Regions from separate parts of the Methylobacterium nigriterrae genome, predicted to be linked through region 1. Evidence: riboswitches for the same ligand, from Rfam matches in the RefSeq annotation. Region 1 holds a riboswitch; each other region holds the start of a gene.
What was found. A riboswitch is a leader RNA that binds a small molecule or an ion and turns the genes downstream of it on or off. The one in region 1 is predicted to bind S-adenosylmethionine.
Positions count from the first base shown of each region.

Region 2: linked by a shared signal. The riboswitch ahead of WDW90_RS24975 (hypothetical protein) and the one ahead of WDW90_RS23955 (hypothetical protein) in region 1 are both predicted to bind S-adenosylmethionine.
Region 3: linked by a shared signal. The riboswitch ahead of WDW90_RS29235 (hypothetical protein) and the one ahead of WDW90_RS23955 (hypothetical protein) in region 1 are both predicted to bind S-adenosylmethionine.

Region 1 is NZ_JBAWTG010000062.1:4,641-10,218, forward strand. Features, by position in the region: gene WDW90_RS23940 (hypothetical protein) at 1-80, opposite strand, end outside; gene WDW90_RS23945 (hypothetical protein) at 354-785, opposite strand; gene WDW90_RS23950 (hypothetical protein) at 778-1,068, opposite strand; gene WDW90_RS23955 (hypothetical protein) at 1,068-1,481, opposite strand; SAM-I-IV-variant riboswitch at 1,518-1,627, opposite strand; gene WDW90_RS23960 (S1C family serine protease) at 1,789-2,997, opposite strand; gene WDW90_RS23965 (tetratricopeptide repeat protein) at 4,268-4,771, shown strand; gene WDW90_RS23970 (trypsin-like peptidase domain-containing protein) at 4,811-5,578, shown strand, end outside.
Region 2 is NZ_JBAWTG010000069.1:4,786-10,363, forward strand. Features, by position in the region: partial or broken gene WDW90_RS24965 (transposase) at 7-336, shown strand; gene WDW90_RS24970 (hypothetical protein) at 331-897, opposite strand; gene WDW90_RS24975 (hypothetical protein) at 988-1,704, opposite strand; SAM-I-IV-variant riboswitch at 1,729-1,838, opposite strand; gene WDW90_RS24980 (aldo/keto reductase) at 3,910-4,812, opposite strand.
Region 3 is NZ_JBAWTG010000114.1:898-6,475, forward strand. Features, by position in the region: gene WDW90_RS29230 (hypothetical protein) at 1-1,360, opposite strand, end outside; gene WDW90_RS29235 (hypothetical protein) at 2,194-2,430, opposite strand; SAM-I-IV-variant riboswitch at 2,442-2,549, opposite strand; gene hxsA2 (His-Xaa-Ser repeat protein HxsA2) at 3,044-3,328, shown strand; gene WDW90_RS29245 (hypothetical protein) at 3,338-3,649, shown strand; gene WDW90_RS29250 (hypothetical protein) at 3,662-3,793, shown strand; gene hxsB (His-Xaa-Ser system radical SAM maturase HxsB) at 3,814-5,118, shown strand; gene hxsC (His-Xaa-Ser system radical SAM maturase HxsC) at 5,115-5,578, shown strand, end outside.

The sequences.
Region 1 (5,578 bases):
GCAGATCGTATCCAGCAGAAACATATCACAGCGAAGATAGAACCATAGATTAGAATGGCACCTATAGTATCGGGGTCCATAGCCGCCTCCCGCTATTGAAAGACCACGCGCGCAGGAGTGGCCAAGTCGTATTCATTCGTCCGGATCTCGGCTGTGCCTCTTAGCGATGATGAACCCGATAGGACCGAGGCTCTTCACCAACGTATAGTAGAACATAGATCTGAGGATCAGTTTGGTGACAGCCCACATACCGTCCTCCATATTTTCCGATGTTCACGAAGAGGCGTTCAGCGGGACGATCTACCGCCAGAAATCTTTGTCGAAAGCCTTGCATTCATCGCCCTCGCAAGGCTTCAAACCTTTGGTGTGAACTGGATATCACCCGGCCCCCATGCGAAATGTCCGGACCGATCCCGCTGACCTCCATTCTCTTGGTACCGCCGATGTAGGCTCCAGAAGTCGGCGTAAAGATCGTGCAGCGCTGGATCGGCGACACTACCCTTGAAGTTGTCGTACGTAATTTCAGTGATACGCCGATTGACCAACGAAGCGAACTCCTCCCGCGTCACCAATATCCGGGCCACATAGTCGGCATCGGGCGTCAGCAAGATCTCGCGCTCCGGGAATAGCGCCTGAAGGTGTTCCTTTCGCCGCCCCCTGACGACCATCCGGTTCAAATCATTCCCGTCCTGTACGACTGACACAAAGGAATCAGTGAGGCAGATCCACATTTCTATCGCTCCTTGAATGCGGCTCATGGATTGCCGCTCGCGCTGCTCAATCACCGCCCAGCACTCGTGAGACGGCGGCCGGCGATAGGGGCGGGCCGCCGAAGGACAAGCTGACCTCGCCGGGCCGGTAGGCCTTCTTCAAGAACTCCAGCGGCTGGCCATCGAGAGAGCAGCGCAGGGCCGAGTCCGGTGAGTAGTTGATGATCAGCCCCAGCGCCTTGCCGAAGAACATCACGTGCCGACCGCCGTCCGAGCGAGGCATCGTCTTCTCGGGCAGAGCGTCCACGGCCTGCCGAATGAACGTGAGCGGCGAGCGGGACTGATCGAAGGCGATCATCAGCCAGCGTCTCGCCCCGCCCGTAAAGCACAGATGCAGATCTGCGTGGGCACCGTGTACTCCGTCTGGATCACGGCATGCGGACAGAAGCTTGCTCTCCAAGCGGTATCCTCAGCCTCACGCGCGCGACGACGCTGTTCCTCAGCTTCGCGCTCCCATTCGGCGAAAAGTCGCTCTGTCTTGGCAATAGCCTGCACGACCACGTCCGCCGGAAGCTCGAGCGCCTCCGGCAGCCGCCAAAGGGCAAAGCGGCTCTTCGCACTGAACGGCAGGCCATTGCACAGGGCGTACACCCGCCCCGCAGCCTTGGCCGGGTTCGAGTAGCCAAGGCGGCGGCCCAAAACTTCGTTGGTCAGGGCAAGCTCCCGCATCCGGCTCTGGATGAGTTCAGCCAAGGGCGTGCGGCCAGACATCAGCGCCTCCATTCCGGTCCGTTCTGGAAGGCTGGCGCTTCCGGCTACTCTTGCTGACTCAGGTCAGCCGCATCCCACTGTCGTGGAACCACCTTGCCGCCGAGGGGCAGGTTGGTGAGAGGCCAGCTCTCGTCTTAATGCTTAGGAGAATATGCCCGGAATCTGCCGGAATGTCAAGGTCAACGCTCGTAAGGGCGGTTCTTGACATGCTTGTGGTGTACACGGGAGCGAGATCGGCCGCCTTACCAAATCTTGGTAGCGCTGGCTGATGAAGAATCGGGGCGCGTCCGCATCAGGAAGCTCGCGATCAATGGCGGTAGCAAACCACCCGTAGCGTGAAGAGCCGTGCCTGCTCCGCAACCGTCGCGGCATCCATCGGGCCCGAACTCTTTGTCCCAACGGCCGGCGGAATGCCGTTCGCATCAAGGAACCCGAGAGCAACGGACGATTTGATGGCGAAGTTGATGTTCTGCGGGAGCATATCGGTTTGCTGAGCGACATAGAGGTCGCCGATGCGTGATACAATCACGCCGACAACAGAGCCGTACTGGTCCATTAATGGCCCACCACTGTTCCCAGGCTGAATCGGGGCTGAGATCTGCAGATGACGTGAGTCATCATTCTGCCCGGCTACAGCCGTGACGTTGCCAACGGTGAAATTTCCGGAGGCCGCGAGCATCGATCCGAGCGGGAAACCGTAAACGTAGATGTTCTCGCCGACGCGGGGTCGGAGGCCGAGAGCCGGCACCACCGGATCCTTATGATCTGTCGCGAGGACGGCGAGATCGTTCGTGGCGTCCGCTACGACGAGCCGGGCTGGCATGCTCGGCATCCCCACCTTCGCGACCGCGATTTCCGTGCAGTCCTTGATCACGTGATTGTTCGTGAGGACGTGGCCCTGGTCCGAGACGAAAAAGCCGGTGCCGAGGCTGACCCTGTCCTTTTTCTTGTCGCTCCCGCTCGGTGTGTCGTGCGGCGCCTCCGGCGAGGCCCTCGCCTCGACGACGGACTTCTGGCAATCCACCATCGCGCTCAGTGCGTCAGAGGAGCCGGACAGCGAGAGACGAGCAATCGATTTACGCTCGAAAAGGATGTTCAAGCCACCAGCGCGGGCCAAGTCGAGTACGAAGCTCTTCTTCAGCCCAGATGCGAAAAGCCCCTTCTCGGCGGTTCGCTCCACGCCGAAGAACTGGCCCTTCCAACGACCGCGCCCTGTCAGCATGACGAGTTGGTAGGCACGATTGATTTCGATGGATCTCCAGCGCGGATTGGTGAAGGCGAGGAAGGCTTCGTCCTTGTCACCTTCGAAGCCCATCCAGACCGTCGTCTCGTCCTGATAGGTTGCAGCAGCGACGCAGCCATTCAACGACTTGCTCATGCCGAGTGACCAGCCAGATACTTTTCCGAGCGACCTGTCGATGCTGAGCACTGGAGCGGCCGATGCGACCCGCAGAGGCATAACGCAGTAGAGCGCCAGGCCGGCGGCGCCTAGAAGTGCTCGCAGCGACATCCGCATCGCGCTCTCCATGTTAAGCCGAAGAATCAGCGCCCACTCACGGGAATGGGCCTGGGCGAGGCCGAGGAGGCGAAGGGATCGGAGGCCGCGCTGATCGTGGCTCCGGCATGTGGCCTGCTAGAGCGCCGGCTCGACCCCGCCGCGTAGTGCCCGCGCGCCCGTCGCGGTGCATGGGCGGAACGCCGCGCCATCCGCGGACGGCCGTAAGCTGGTCGCGAGCCAGCTACCATCGCGCCGAGGGCGAAGCCTACCGCGGCGCCGGCAAGTCCGTCCAAAGACCCGGCAGATGCCTTCGGCGAGTGCAAGGTCCCCGCAAGCAAAGCAGCCACAGCGACAAGAGAAATAAACCTGGAACGACTCATTCCGCAACTCCTGACCGGACCAGACTCGGTTCACCACATCGAAATGAAGCACATCTCTCGTAGAATGCGGATCCAACTAGATTCAAGTCGTCCTGTGAAGGCCAAACCAGGGCCTGACAAATAAATTAGCTGAATTCACGATCTTGTGAAGTACGACTCAATAGAAGTTTCGCTAAGGCATGCGCTTTTATGATGCAATGTTACCAATTGCTACGTAGTTTGAACGGTTGACGGACGCCTATTGGGTTGCTGGCACCTTGGCAGTTACCTCCGATGGCAGGGGTCTGATCGCTACCATAACCCTAGAGGAGTGCTTCGGCACGGCATCCTGTCCTGCCATCTAATTCATTGGCAGTACCGCAGGGGAAACAATGAGCATTTTGACAAAAAATTTTTATAATACTACGTATCCACCGAGCGCGCTGAGCATATCGCACCTCCTTTCCGAACGCATCGGGGCAGAAAATTGCTTGCTAAGGCAATCGACTACCGGCTTTGAGAGGACGGAGGCGGCATGTTTCTCGATCACACGTTGTCGGTTTCATGCTATCCCGAGATAGGAAACTTGACGTAGACGTTTGATGGCGGAGAGCGGCAGATGAGACAGCGGGTGTTGCAGCCCCGAGACACCCACTGATTGCTTTTCTCCTGAGGCCACGCTTCTCCACCTTAGGACTTCCCAGCGAGCACTCAAGGTTGGAAAATGACGGCTCATTTCCGACGCTGCAAGACGAGTGGCTTGTGCATTGTTGACCGGTACCATGTCCTTGTCGGGTTTCAGCGTCACAGTGACGACGGCTCTGCTTCTCAGCTGCGGAGCCGGCTTGACCGTTCTTATAGCGGATGGTGGCGCGGCGCTCGCGAGGGACGGCTCCAGAGCCGGCGATGCCGTGGCGGCATGTGACAGATTGGCGAGCGCGTCTTGGGATCCGGATGCGCCGGACCTGCAGCGTACTGTTGCTTTCCGGGATTTGCGCGCCGCTCCGGCAATTGCGGCCTGCCGCGAAGCTGTCGCCGTCGCGCCTCGCCTTCGGCGCCTAAGCTTCCAGCTCGGTCGCGCCTACGACCGGCAGGGAGCAAATCCGGAGGCCTACCGGGCCTATCTGCAGGCCGCTGAGCTCGGGAGCGGTGCCGCCAAGGTCAATATCGGCATCCTGTATCGGCAAGGACGGCGCTTTGAGAAAAACGACGCCAAGGCGAGGGCATGGTTCCGGGCTGCGGCCGAGGCGGGCATCCCTGAGGGGATGTACTGCTACGCCACCGCCCTCGACAACGGCCTCGGCGGTGCCCCCGACGGCGCCCTGGCGAAGGCGTGGTATGTCAAGGCGGCCCAGCGTGGCACGGCCAAGGCGCGCGACGCCCTGATGCGATTGGAGCTCGACGGCACCGGTACGGGCGCGATCTGTGATTAAGGACACCGCCTGCCGCGACCATAGACACGGTGTGCTGCGATGACCGAGGGCTTGCGCTTCGTCGGCAGTCGCGTCCTTGCCGGCCTTGATGAGATGAGGATAGACGACCGTGCGGTCGTCGAGGACCATGAGCGGCTCCGTCGTATCCTCCGTCAGCGTGGCGGAGATGGCGCGGCGGCGCTCTTCGCCGAGCCCGTCCTGTCGCGCAGCAACGGCTCTGCCCCCGCCCGCATTGACTGGTACACCGCCCTCGACGGTCACATCCGGCCGCTTCTAGACCTCGATCCCGACCGGGCAGCCGACCTGCGCTGTCGAATCCAGAGCACATTATCCGAGATCGAGCCGGTCCTGCGCGATCCCAATGATGGACCGTTCGTCGCGGCATGCCTCAATCTCGCGTCTCCGCTAGCGATCCTCGCAGTCGGGGATGACCCGCTCTTAATTGATTGGGGGCTGCTTCCTATTGGCCTCGTCAAGGACGAGAGCGCGCGCGCCCGCCATCACGCGGAAGTTCTCAATTCTCTGCTGCCGGATGGCCTACCCGCGCCCCCGATCGGGCGTGAGGATTGGGTTGTCCATTTCAGGCCGTCGGTTTCCTCGGCCAGGTTGGAGGATGTAACAGCTCCTCGGGCGACGCCCCCGCAGCCGCGTATCGGAACGGGACGGACGCCTGTCGTTGCTACGGCAATCGCCGGCTGCCTTCTCGCGCTCTCCTGCATTCCGGGCGTCCTGCTCTTTCCTATGGCGCCGCATGCGACATCGGGCGAGGTGCGGGCCATGCAGGCAGCGTGGCTGGACAGCCTCCGT
Region 2 (5,578 bases), on a different contig from region 1:
GAACTCTCTGGGCAAGCGCATGAGCTGCCCCAGGCCATCCCGCTGCTCGATCAACTGCCGGGCGTGCCCAAGTGGGTGGTGGGCGACCGGGGCTACACCAGCCATCGCTTCCGCGAGCACATCTGGCGCATGGGTGCACGGCCTGCGATCCCGCCGCAGCGGCATGAGGCGCCCGTCGCTTGCCCGGAGTGGATCTACACCAACCGTAACCGGGTCGAGCGTCTCTGGGCGCGATTGAAGGAGTGGCGCGCTGTTGCCACGCGATACGAGAAGACCACCACCAGCTTCGCTGGTGTCCTCTACCTTGCCGCCGCACTCGACTGGCTCAAGTCATAACAGGCCGTAGAACCGGATCGTATTGTCCTCTATCCAGCGCGAATGAGCTTCCCGGCTCCGTTCCGCTTCTCTTTCCCTACAAGCCCTGTCTTCCTGATCGCGGGCTTCCTGTAGGCTCTCTCTATGACGACGTTCTGCGGCGCTGTTGGCGGCATAGGCCGCAGCCGCTGCGGCGGCGATGGCGGCGCTCTCCCGTGCCTGCCTCTCGACCTCCCGCTTATCCTCACGTCGCTGCGCCTCCAGTTGTGGCAGCTCGTCCTTCGCAACCTTCAGGAATGCAGCTGCGGCGAAGTGGCCGTGTCTGGAGAAGCGTTCAACGATCTCTACGGGCGAGTCGTAACTCGCCTTGATGAACCTCTTAGTAAGGTCCAGAGCGAGAACGGCATAGTCGTTGCTGGTCTGCCTGCATCCATTTGCGATTTGCGTAAGAATGAAATCGGATGCAGCTGCATTTCGAAGACGTTCAGCTTCCTTTCTTGCTCTCTCCTTCCTGGCGCTTCGTACCCAGAGGTATATGCAGCCTGCAAGAACGGCCCAGAATATGGCCCAGCCGAAGCTCATAGCAACCTCCTAAGATGAAGCGGACGATATTCATCGATGCGGGATTGATCATCCATTATGTCAGTAATTGACTCAGATACACTTGGGTGCTTACCGCGAGCTAAGCACCCGCGACACGGCGGCAGGCGACAGCCGAGGGCCACCGAACGACAGACTCACCTCTCCTGGCCGGTATGCCTTGCCCAACACTTCAAGAGGATTTCCGTCCAAATCACAGCGCAGAGCCGAATCCGGCGTGTAATTGATGATGAGTCCGAGCGCCTTGCCGAAGAACATGACGTGCCGCCCGCCGTCCGAGCGGGGCATCGTCTTCTCGGGCAGAGCATCCACAGCCTGCTGGACGAATGTGAGCGGCGAGCGGGACTGATCGAAGAAGATCATGAGCCAGCGCCCCGCCCCGCCCGTAAAGCCGCAGATGCAGATCTGCGTGGGCACCGTGTACTCGGTCTGGATCACGGCATGCGGACAGAAGCTTGCTCTCCAAGCGGCATCCTCGGCCTCACGCGCGCGACGGCGCTGCTCCTCGGCTTCGAGCTCCCATTGGGCTAAAAGTCGCTCTGTGTCGGCAATGGCCTGCACGACCACGTCCGCCGGAAGTTCGAGGGCACCCGACAAGCGCCAGAGGGCGAAGCGGCTCTTTGCGCTGAATGGCAGACCGTTGCACAGGGCGTATACCCGCCCAGCAGCCTTGGCCGGGTTTGTATTGCCGAGGCGGCGGCCGAGCGCCTCATCGCTCAGGCCCAGTTCCCGCATGCGGCTCTGGATGAGTTCAGCTAAGGGCGTGCGGCCAGACATCAGCGCCTCCATTCCGGTTCGTTCTGGAAGGCTGGCGCTTCCGGCTACTCTTGCTGACACCCGTCAGCCGCATCCCACTTTCGTGGAACCACCTTGCCGCCGAAGGGCAGGTTGGTGAGAGGCCAGCTCTCGTCTTAATGCTTGGGATAAAATACCGAAGAATGGAGAAGAAGTCAAGCAATAGGGCTCCTGTGGCCCATTGCGGACGTCAACGAGACCCATCCATGCCCATTTTAATGTGGGTATTGCCCGTCGCTGCATGAGCATTGCTCACAAGCCTCGGGATGATCACCGCCCGCTGGCTGCCCCGCCCTGCATTGCCGACTGCAGAGCCGCATCGGCGTACGGCGTCTCGGCCCCGCGCATGACGATCTCGCCGATCCGAGTCACGCTCCCCGACGCGGCGAACAAGACCACGAGCTTCGTGCGGTCCGGCTTGAAGCAGGCTCGGTGAAGAGAACTGTGATTGCGAAGCCACTAACCCCGTATTCTTGTGCTCGGCGCAACGGATGCGATAGCGCGGCCATAAGTCCTGGACTGCTGCGCCGCCGCAGACTTCGCAGTCCTGCAGCGAGCGCGCTTCAGTGCGACCTGTACCAAGACTCTGGAACACGGAGCGGGGTGCGCTTTTGTTTCTTCTATTGATCATCCCAGCGCATCCGAAACCGGAGGCAGAACCACGTCAAGAGGCGAATGGCAGAGCTCGCCTGGGATCACCTGCAAATCGCGTAAAATGGAGACACGTTCTGAGCCTTGAATAGCGATCCGCTGCTCAAGTATCTTTCTATGACTCGCCAAGGCATCGAGCTATATTGCGTCTGATCACGAATTGTGGCCGCGCATATTCTTGTGAAGCGTAGCTGTGCGAACTGCCTGACGACCTGCTCCCAGGCTAATTGCACCTCGGCAGAAAATCCGGTCGGATGATCGCCTGACGCGCAATCGCTGGCGGCAGTTCACAACCATTGATGAGAAGGTCGCCTTCTCAGCCAAGATGATGCCGAGGAATTCTTGTAACGTTTTTCCTGCTTTCTCTCTTATAGGAATTTCGTTACACGTTTTTTCTGCCTACATGTACCGTGCCGGAGAGGCGACTCTCCTGCTCATGGTTGTGCCCGAAATCGGCATTGTGGCCGTCGCGACGGCCCAGGTCACCACGACAATCCTTCGAGTCGGGGTGGATGACTCAGGACACGTGGGCGGAAGGCACGCGTCGTCCAGCGTACCCTCCGTGGAAGGGCAGGGGACAAGTCGCTGCTCTAAGTCGCCGATCCAGCTCGCGTGCGCTTCGCCATAACCTCTCGGCAACCTCCTTTGGTCGTGATCACAGGATCCAAGACCCTGAGGTGCCCCATAAGCATCACGATCCTTGATCCGATCAGCGGACAGCTCATCACAATTCCCATGCCCAAACCACGTCCTCGTCTGACCGAGCCGTAATCGCCGAGATGTACGTACGGTCCTGCACTTTATGAGGAACGCTAAAGCTTGGCCTTGAGTTGCCATACCATGAGGGCAAGCACGGCCATCGTGGGCACATCGGTGCTGTCGGCGATCCTGCTGACGGCAGGTCTTCGCGTCGCTCTGTTGGGCGATCCGGAACCGGCCCCGCTCGTGGTCGCAGCCGCCGTTGACACGGCCGTCGCACCTTCTGCCGGAAACGACCATACGAGCGCCACTCATCCCGTACGTGAATGGGCCGATCCCCCATCGCGCATTGAGCGCGCTCCGGCGGGTGACGCGACCACCGCCTCGTTCGCAATCGGTCCAGCCGAGCCTGACACTACCGGCACGCTGGTTCGGCGAGCTGAGGCGGATACGCTCTCCCGCGCTTCCGCTCCAGTACGGCCGACGCCAGTGCATGAGTTCACTGGGCCCAGGCGGGCGAGCAGACCGGAGAAGGCAAAGCGACCCATGATGGCGCGAGCGGCCCGAAAGACGGAGCAGCGGCAACTGAAATCCGTTGGACCGACACCGACCACTGCGGCTCAACCTGCAACTGCGGTCCCCGAGCCCCAGCCAGTCGCCATGGCTGGTCCACTCGGCGACATCTTGCGCGGCTTGGGCTTCATGGACGGCCCTGCTCAGCAACGCTGACGAGATGGCAATCCGGATGACGGGGTAGGATCAAATTGCACACGCTCGGGGCTTAGCGTCAGTCCTGCTATCCTACGCCTTCTGATCGGCTCCCCGGGGAAGTGGCGCTCCGGCGATGCGTCACAGCGGGAAAGCTTGATCCAGCTGCCGCAACTCGTCCGGGCCAAGCCTCAGGCTCAGGGCCGCTGCATTCTCGCGCACATGGGCAACCGATCCAGATTCAGGGATTGCGATCACGCTTCCAGAGCGCATCGCCCACGACAGCGCGACGGCTGCCGAGCTCTGACCCTGCGAAGAGGCGATGCGCTGCACAGCCGGGTTCCGCAAAACACTCGAGCCTTCACCACCGAGCGGGGAATAGGCCATGATCGGCATGCGGTGTTGCAGGCACCACGGCAGGACATCCCGCTCGACCCTCCGGTCGGCCAAGCTGTAGGGCACCTGATTAGTCCCGCACCGCTCGCCTGCCGGGAGGCGGAACAGCTGATCCAGTTCGGCAACCCCGAAGTTCGAGACGCCCCATCGCCGGATCTGGCCACCAGCCCGCAATTGCTCGAACGTGTCGACGACTACTGCCAGATCCTTCGCGCGGTCAGGCCAATGCAGCAGGTACAAGTCGAGGTGATCGGTGCCGAGGCGGGCGAGGCTGGCGGAGCAGGCGCTCTGGATGCCCGCTCGGGTCGCGTGCGAGGGCCATACTTTCGAGACCAGGAAGACCTCATCGCGCCGGCCCTTAATCACACGCCCGATCAGGTGTTCAGCTTCACCGTCGCCGTAGATCTCCGCGGTGTCGATGAGCGTCAAGCCGAGGGCAAGGCCGGTGCTCATCGCCTCCTCCTCCTCAGCTACGGGATGCCGCCCCTGGCCGAGGCGCGCTGATCCCTGTCCCAGGGCCGGCACGACCGTGCCATCGCTCAGAGAAACGGTTTGCGCGGCCGCGCTCGTGGCGCTGCGTGGCAGACTCACAGCCGAGATCAGGCCCGCACCGTATAGGGCAAAGCGGCGTCGCGTGGTCGCATTCATGGCACTCTCCGACCTTCGTGGCGGATCGGACAAGTGTACACGCCCTCGGCTGGAGACCGCAGGGATGGTGGATGCCCGCTACGAGAAGTGCTCGATCCCAGTGCGAAACGGCGGCGGAGGAGCCGTTGTTCGGCACCCCGCCTGCGGGCCAGAATGGGCAGCAATACTTGGCACTCTCATGCAACAATTGCGTTTGTCGCGAAGCGGCCATTTGCAGTGAGTGAAGGTCTAGTCCTGGCCGATAGCGGTCCGTCTGCTTTGGAGCTCAAGCTGTGAGTAAGCAGACGCCACCCTTCGGCCTGTGCCGTCCTGCAGCAGGCCTTCGCGAGCGATGCTCCAGCAGGGTCTGAAACGTCAGTGCGTCGGCCGTTCCAGAATGCCGGACGACCTGTGCGAAACGAGGCAGGTCGGCTTGAGGGACGTTCCGTTGGGGCAAGCCCGGCCGGAACAGCGGCCTAGGCGCCCTCAGCATCGCCCTTAGGTCAGCGCCAGCCAGTTCGGCCTCCTCACGCACACTCGGCACGGTCTTCTGATCCGGCGAACGTTGAAGGAAGACGCACCGCCGCCCGGATCCTTCACTTGCGATCAGGTCCGGCCGCGAGACAATCTGCCCTTGTCCCTTGAAGCGGTTGCTAAAATTCTGGCGCCCCGGGCACGTCCGTTGGCCGCAAGAGACAACTCAGCCCCTTGAAGTACGCCGCAGAGTAGCTATAGTAATAGACACCATGTGTATTTCGGGTCGTCTTCTGAATCAGAGAGCTGGCCG
Region 3 (5,578 bases), on a different contig from region 1:
CCAGCGATGGCGACACCATCACCAGGTTGTTGTCAGCCATAGCCATCGCAGCGGAGCCCGGTACGCGCGGGATGTCCTCGCGCCTGATCGGCTTCAGCCGGTCCTCCTGCAAAGCCGCGTGAAAGTCGCTCAGTGCCGTTCCGACGTGCATGCCTCGCTTGGCTTCCGGATCGGTCCAGTCGACGCCGTCCAGCGAGTGATACCGCAAGAATTCGGTAAGCGAGACGACGTCCGGGTCGTCGGTGGCCCCGAGGCCAATCGCGATGTCGACTACGAGAACACGGTCGTATCCCTCGCTGTCCCGGAATTCGTAGGTCCAGCGGTAGCCGGAAGCGTCGCCGCAGTGCGTCGCGAAGATCAGCAGGTCGTAGGGAAATAGCTCGACGAGCTCAGTGATCGCGCGCACGGTCGCGCCATCCCGGCTGTAGCCGCGTACAAACATGCGCCGCTCAGGCAGCAGTTTTGCTGCCGCTTCGATCTCCGGCGCCCGGACTTTGCCTGGGTCTACCAGGGCAGCGACATTGGTGCCACGGCTTCCCGGCTGCTCTGCGGTGAAGCCGTTGACGATGGCGATGCCAAGGTCGGGATACTGGAAGAGGTGAGTGGAGGGCACTTCGGGGAACGCCGCGCCGAAAGGCAGTTCCCGTGTGATGAACGTGACCGACCCGTTCGGCGGGATGCGCAGGTCGCCGCACATCTGGCGCAGCCGCCGCTTGAGCCAGGCTCGCGTGTCACCAGGCGATCTGCCCGGGGCGTCGATGCTGTAATACGCCTCCAGCAATTCAGCGCGCTCCGCCTCATCTGTCGGGTCGATCAGGTAGAGGCCGGCGTTGAGCGAAAACGCGTAGTTGGCGGCGATCACCTCCGAGAGGAGTTCGCCGCGCTCGCAGACGACAAGATGGCCGGACTTGCCGGGCACCAGGTCAGGCGGCGTCGTGTGGTCGGTGAATTCGATCGGCCGCCGCGCATATAGTGCCGTCAACATACCAAGGCCGATGTACTCTCGTCCCCAGACAAGCGGCGCCTTTCCGGCGATCGATCGACCGGCACCAAGCGGTGCAACATTGGGGTCCGTTACAACCGCGGTCAGATTGGTAGGCAACTTGGCGGCCAGCGCGCGCTCGGCGTCAGGCGCTAGTCCCGCCAACAGAATCCTTGTGGACTGAAGCCGCGCGAGGGCATTGTTCCGGCGGATCACCTCGCTGTCACGGTCCGGCCGGGTCATGCGCGGGCCGTCGAGCAGGGGTAGGTAGGTTCGCGGCTCAGCGAGCGCACAACTCAGCCGAGCAGCGAGATACGGATCGTCGGACACGATCGCCGTTTTGGACAGCCCAGGGCACACAACTGTCGCGCTGCTCAACTGTCTCCGCTCCTGCAGCTCTGACGGGGTCGCCGTGCTGTCGCATGGGTCTCGCGAACCGCCAAGCTATGGCTGCTCAGAGACTGGCGTGTGATCGCTGCTGCGGCGGACCTGCGCCAGAGATTTTTTTCTGCCCCGCGCGTGGCTCTTGCCGAGCAGTCAATCAGACTTGAACGTTCATTCAGTATTACTCAGGCTCGGCTACGCCCTTTGATTTGTAGTAGGCCATTCAGCGTCGGTTTAATTTGGGCGGATAGACTGAGAATTCTACGAGGAGCGCAATGTCGAAGACGATTGGCCCCGATCGCCCCATTTGGCCTCCGGTGCCGGAGCCCGCAGATCCTGCGCCCGCTCCAAATTCCGCCCTGTGATTTAGCGCACGGCCTCCGGGTTCGCGTTGCGATCTTGTGCCCACCTCTCGTCGTGGAGGGTGAGAATGATGTCAGACGTTCACGAACAGCTCGTTGCGGCTCTCCGCGCCGTGGTTGCCCAGAGCCCCGATGCTCATGCCCTTGTCGTTCATTCTCTTGAGGACGTTGAGCGTGAACAGCCGGCACGCTCACCGCGATCGGCCCAAGAGGTGCCGGGCCCCTACGCGCCGAACTCTTGGTCGATCTACGCTCGGCGCGCTCACTGATCAGCCGCGGGTTGCGCACTGAGGCCTGAACGCACCGAGGGAAGAGTGGACGGCTCTTGCAATCCAGCCGCTGATCCTGACACGATGCGGTCCAGCGGGTGAGCTACACGATCGTTCCGGATCCCACGCCCTCGGCGAAATCACAGCGACCGGCTGGCCGGTTACTCTGATCGGCTCGCCGTAGCTCGGTCCCGGCTTAGAAGTTGAGCATGTACTCGACGTAATCCCGCTGGTACTCCCAGTGCTCGACAAAATTTTCTACACCTACGAGGTTCAGCTGGAACTCGGCGATCCACTGCCCGCATTCACCCAGGGATTTTACCCACGCCTGAACCTCGGACGGCATCCGCTCCACCTCCTCAAGGAGGAAGAGGGGCGGATCATGATACTCGCCGCCTGCAGGACGTTTCGCCATTGCTTCCACCCCGAACACGGGCAGACTGGCGCTCCTGCCATTTTTGCCGATCAGGTCGGCCGCATCCCGGATCTCCGGAACCACCTTCGCCGCAGGGGCAGGTTGGTCGAGGCGCCAGCCTCATCTCGATGCAAAGATGAAATTGCGCTGATTTCAGCAGGAATTCAAGTTCCGGCCGCCGTCTCAACATTGGAGCGGAAACTGTGCAGATCAAAGGCGCCGGAGCCACTCTATGGTATCTTGCACTCTGGCGTTTGCGCTCACAGAACGATGCGGAGGCGTGACCAAATATGGCGGGCGCTGATATTACGAGACTTGATTAGAGATACGTTATGCAAAAAGTCTAGTTAATGCCTTTCGAATGCAGCTTCAACTGAGCTGTATTGCACGTTGCGTTAGCAACTTAGCAGGGTTAGCCATTGGTGTTCGAAATTTGGTGCCGCCGAGCAACACATCGGAGCAATTGAAGCGATTTGCGAACGCAATCGGCACAATGCGTATCTTGAGGAGCCAGAAACCTGAACGTATCGCTTGACAGACACGGCCTCCAATCCTGTATGGGAATGTGCGACTACGGCCATCACCGCCTGAGAGGCGCGCAAAGAACGGGCTGGGCGTAGGGGGAATACTAATGTCAACGAAGAAGACGCCTAATATTGTTCCCTTGGCAGCTGCTCTTGCCGCTCTCCCAGGAGCGGCCGGCATGGTGGCGTCAGCAGACGCGGCCGTCCCGACCAATCAGGCGAGTGAGCCAAGTGCGGTCAACAAGGACCTTGCTCCGGCGAACACCTTCGTGTCGGTCGGCAAGGACTTCCTCAGCTTCACCGTGAGCAAAAGCGCGGAGGGCACCATCGTCGCGGACCACCGTTCGCATGCCTCGCACTCGTCGCACTCGTCGCACTACTCCAGCCGGTAACGCCCCGCCGTGTCAGAGCTTGTGGTCGCATTCGAACGCTCGACCCAGAGCCTTGGTGCGCTGCGTGAAGCAGCGTACCGCCTCATCGGAACGGGTTCGTGCCGCATCGAGAGTGAGGGCGAGCGCCTTGTCTGTCACTTGGAGGCGACCCAGAACCCGAAGGCCCGCCGAGCGGCAACACCGGCGGAGCTGCGGGAGCAATTCCTGAACCTCGTGACCGACGAGAACCTTCGCGAAAAGGTCGCGTCAGAGACCAGCCACGTTCGCGACCTCGTCATGGCGCTCGCCTTCGGTGCGTGGGCGCAGGCGGAAGCGGTTTAAGCTAGAATCATCATGTCTCGCTTCCTCCCGCCCGCCGAGTTCACGGCGGGCGCGTCCGAACTGCAACTCCTGCTGCTCCGCTTCGAGCCGATCACGGAAGACACATACATCGCCGCCAACATGGTCGGCGAGTCCTCCTACTGACGCGGGCTGAGCTTGAGCGGCTGACTGCTCTCGATCTTGTCCCAGGGGACGGACTCTACGAACGTGCCTTCTCCAAGCTCTTGGTCGCGCGGAAGGGTCAGAGGTCTCAGCTCCAGCTGCTCGGCTTGCGCCTGCGAAGCCGAATGGCGTTCCTCCGCCAGCCGACTGGCCTGCACATCTTCGTCGTGACGCTGCGGTGTGAGCACTCGTGCCCGTACTGCCAGGTCTCACGCCGAAGCACGGACAAGTCCCGCTTCGACATGAGCGAGGAGACCGCGATGCGGGCCCTCGCCGTGGCCCTTTCCTCGCCGTCGAAGGGCGTCAAGATCGAGTTCCAGGGTGGTGAGCCGCTCCTGAACTTCGGCCTGATTAAGACGGTCGTGGCGGCCGCCCGTGAACAGGCTCCCACGGCGGGCAAGCAGGTTGATTTCGTCATCACCTCGAACCTCGCGCTGCTCGACGACGAGGTGCTAACCTTCTGCCGCGACAACAACGTCCATCTGTCGACCTCGCTCGACGGTCCTGCTGATCTGCACAACGGCAACCGGCCTCGCCCGGGCGGGAACAGCCATGAGCTCGCCGTTGATGGCATTCGGCGCATCCAACAGGAGCTCGGCAAGGACCGCGTCGGCGCGCTCATGACGACGACCGCGGCCAGCCTCGACCGCGTCGAGGAGATCGTCGACGAGTACCTGAAGCTCGACCTTGATGGCATCTTCCTCCGCGCGCTCTCGCCCTATGGCTTCGCGATCAAGACGAAGCAGTTCGCCAAGTACGACACCGAGCGATGGCTCGCCTTCTACGAGCGTGGCCTCCGTTACATCCTGGACATCAACAAGCGTGGGACCCGCTTCCCGGAGTTCTATGCCACGATCCTGCTGAAGCGGATGCTGACCGATCGCCCGATCGGCTACGTCGATCTGCGAAGCCCTGCCGGAACGGGGCTCGGCGCGCTCGTCTACAACTACGACGGCAAGGTATTCGCCTCGGATGAGGGTCGGATGCTCGCCGAGATGGGCGATGCCGCGTTCGAGTTGGGCAGCCTTGAGGAGGACGATTACCGCTCGCTGATCGTCTCCGAGAAGCTGACAAACATCATCGGCAGCTCCCTGGCGCAATGTGCGCCGCAATGCTCAAGCTGTGCCTTCGAGCCGCACTGCGGTTCCGACCCAGTGTTCCACCACGCGACCCAAGCGGACTACACGGGCATCAAGCCACTTTCGGAGTTCTGTGCGCGGCAGAAGGGCATTCTCAAGCTCCTGATCAATCTCCTTGAGAACTCTCCGGAAGACGCAGCCGTGCTGAGACGGTGGGCCGCCCAATGAAGCCGCTAACCCTGCGCGCCGCGGCCCTTGAGACACAGGGCTTCTCGGATACTGCCGGGAGCACGGTATTGCGCGCCCGTGCCCTGTCCTCAGCTGAGGCCCCGTTGCTGCAGGATGCCGCCCTCGTTGCATCTTTGCAGGATGCGGTGCAGGCAGCCTCTCGTGGCTATCGCACCGCCCTGCTGCACGCCGATGCAGAGCCAGGAACAGAGGCGCTTGGACGTTTCGACGGCTTCATCCGCCTTCCGAGAGACCTCGGCTACATCGGGGACGGGGACGTCCTGGGCTTCCATGCCGGCAGCGGCCGAGCACGCGTCCTCTTCCGCCGGAATTCCAAGCACAACTCCTTCCTCGTCACCGAGCGCTGCAACCACTACTGCCTGATGTGCTCCCAGCCCCCGAAGCGGGCGGACGACGGCTGGATCCTGGACGAGATCGCGGCCACGCTCCCGCTCATTCA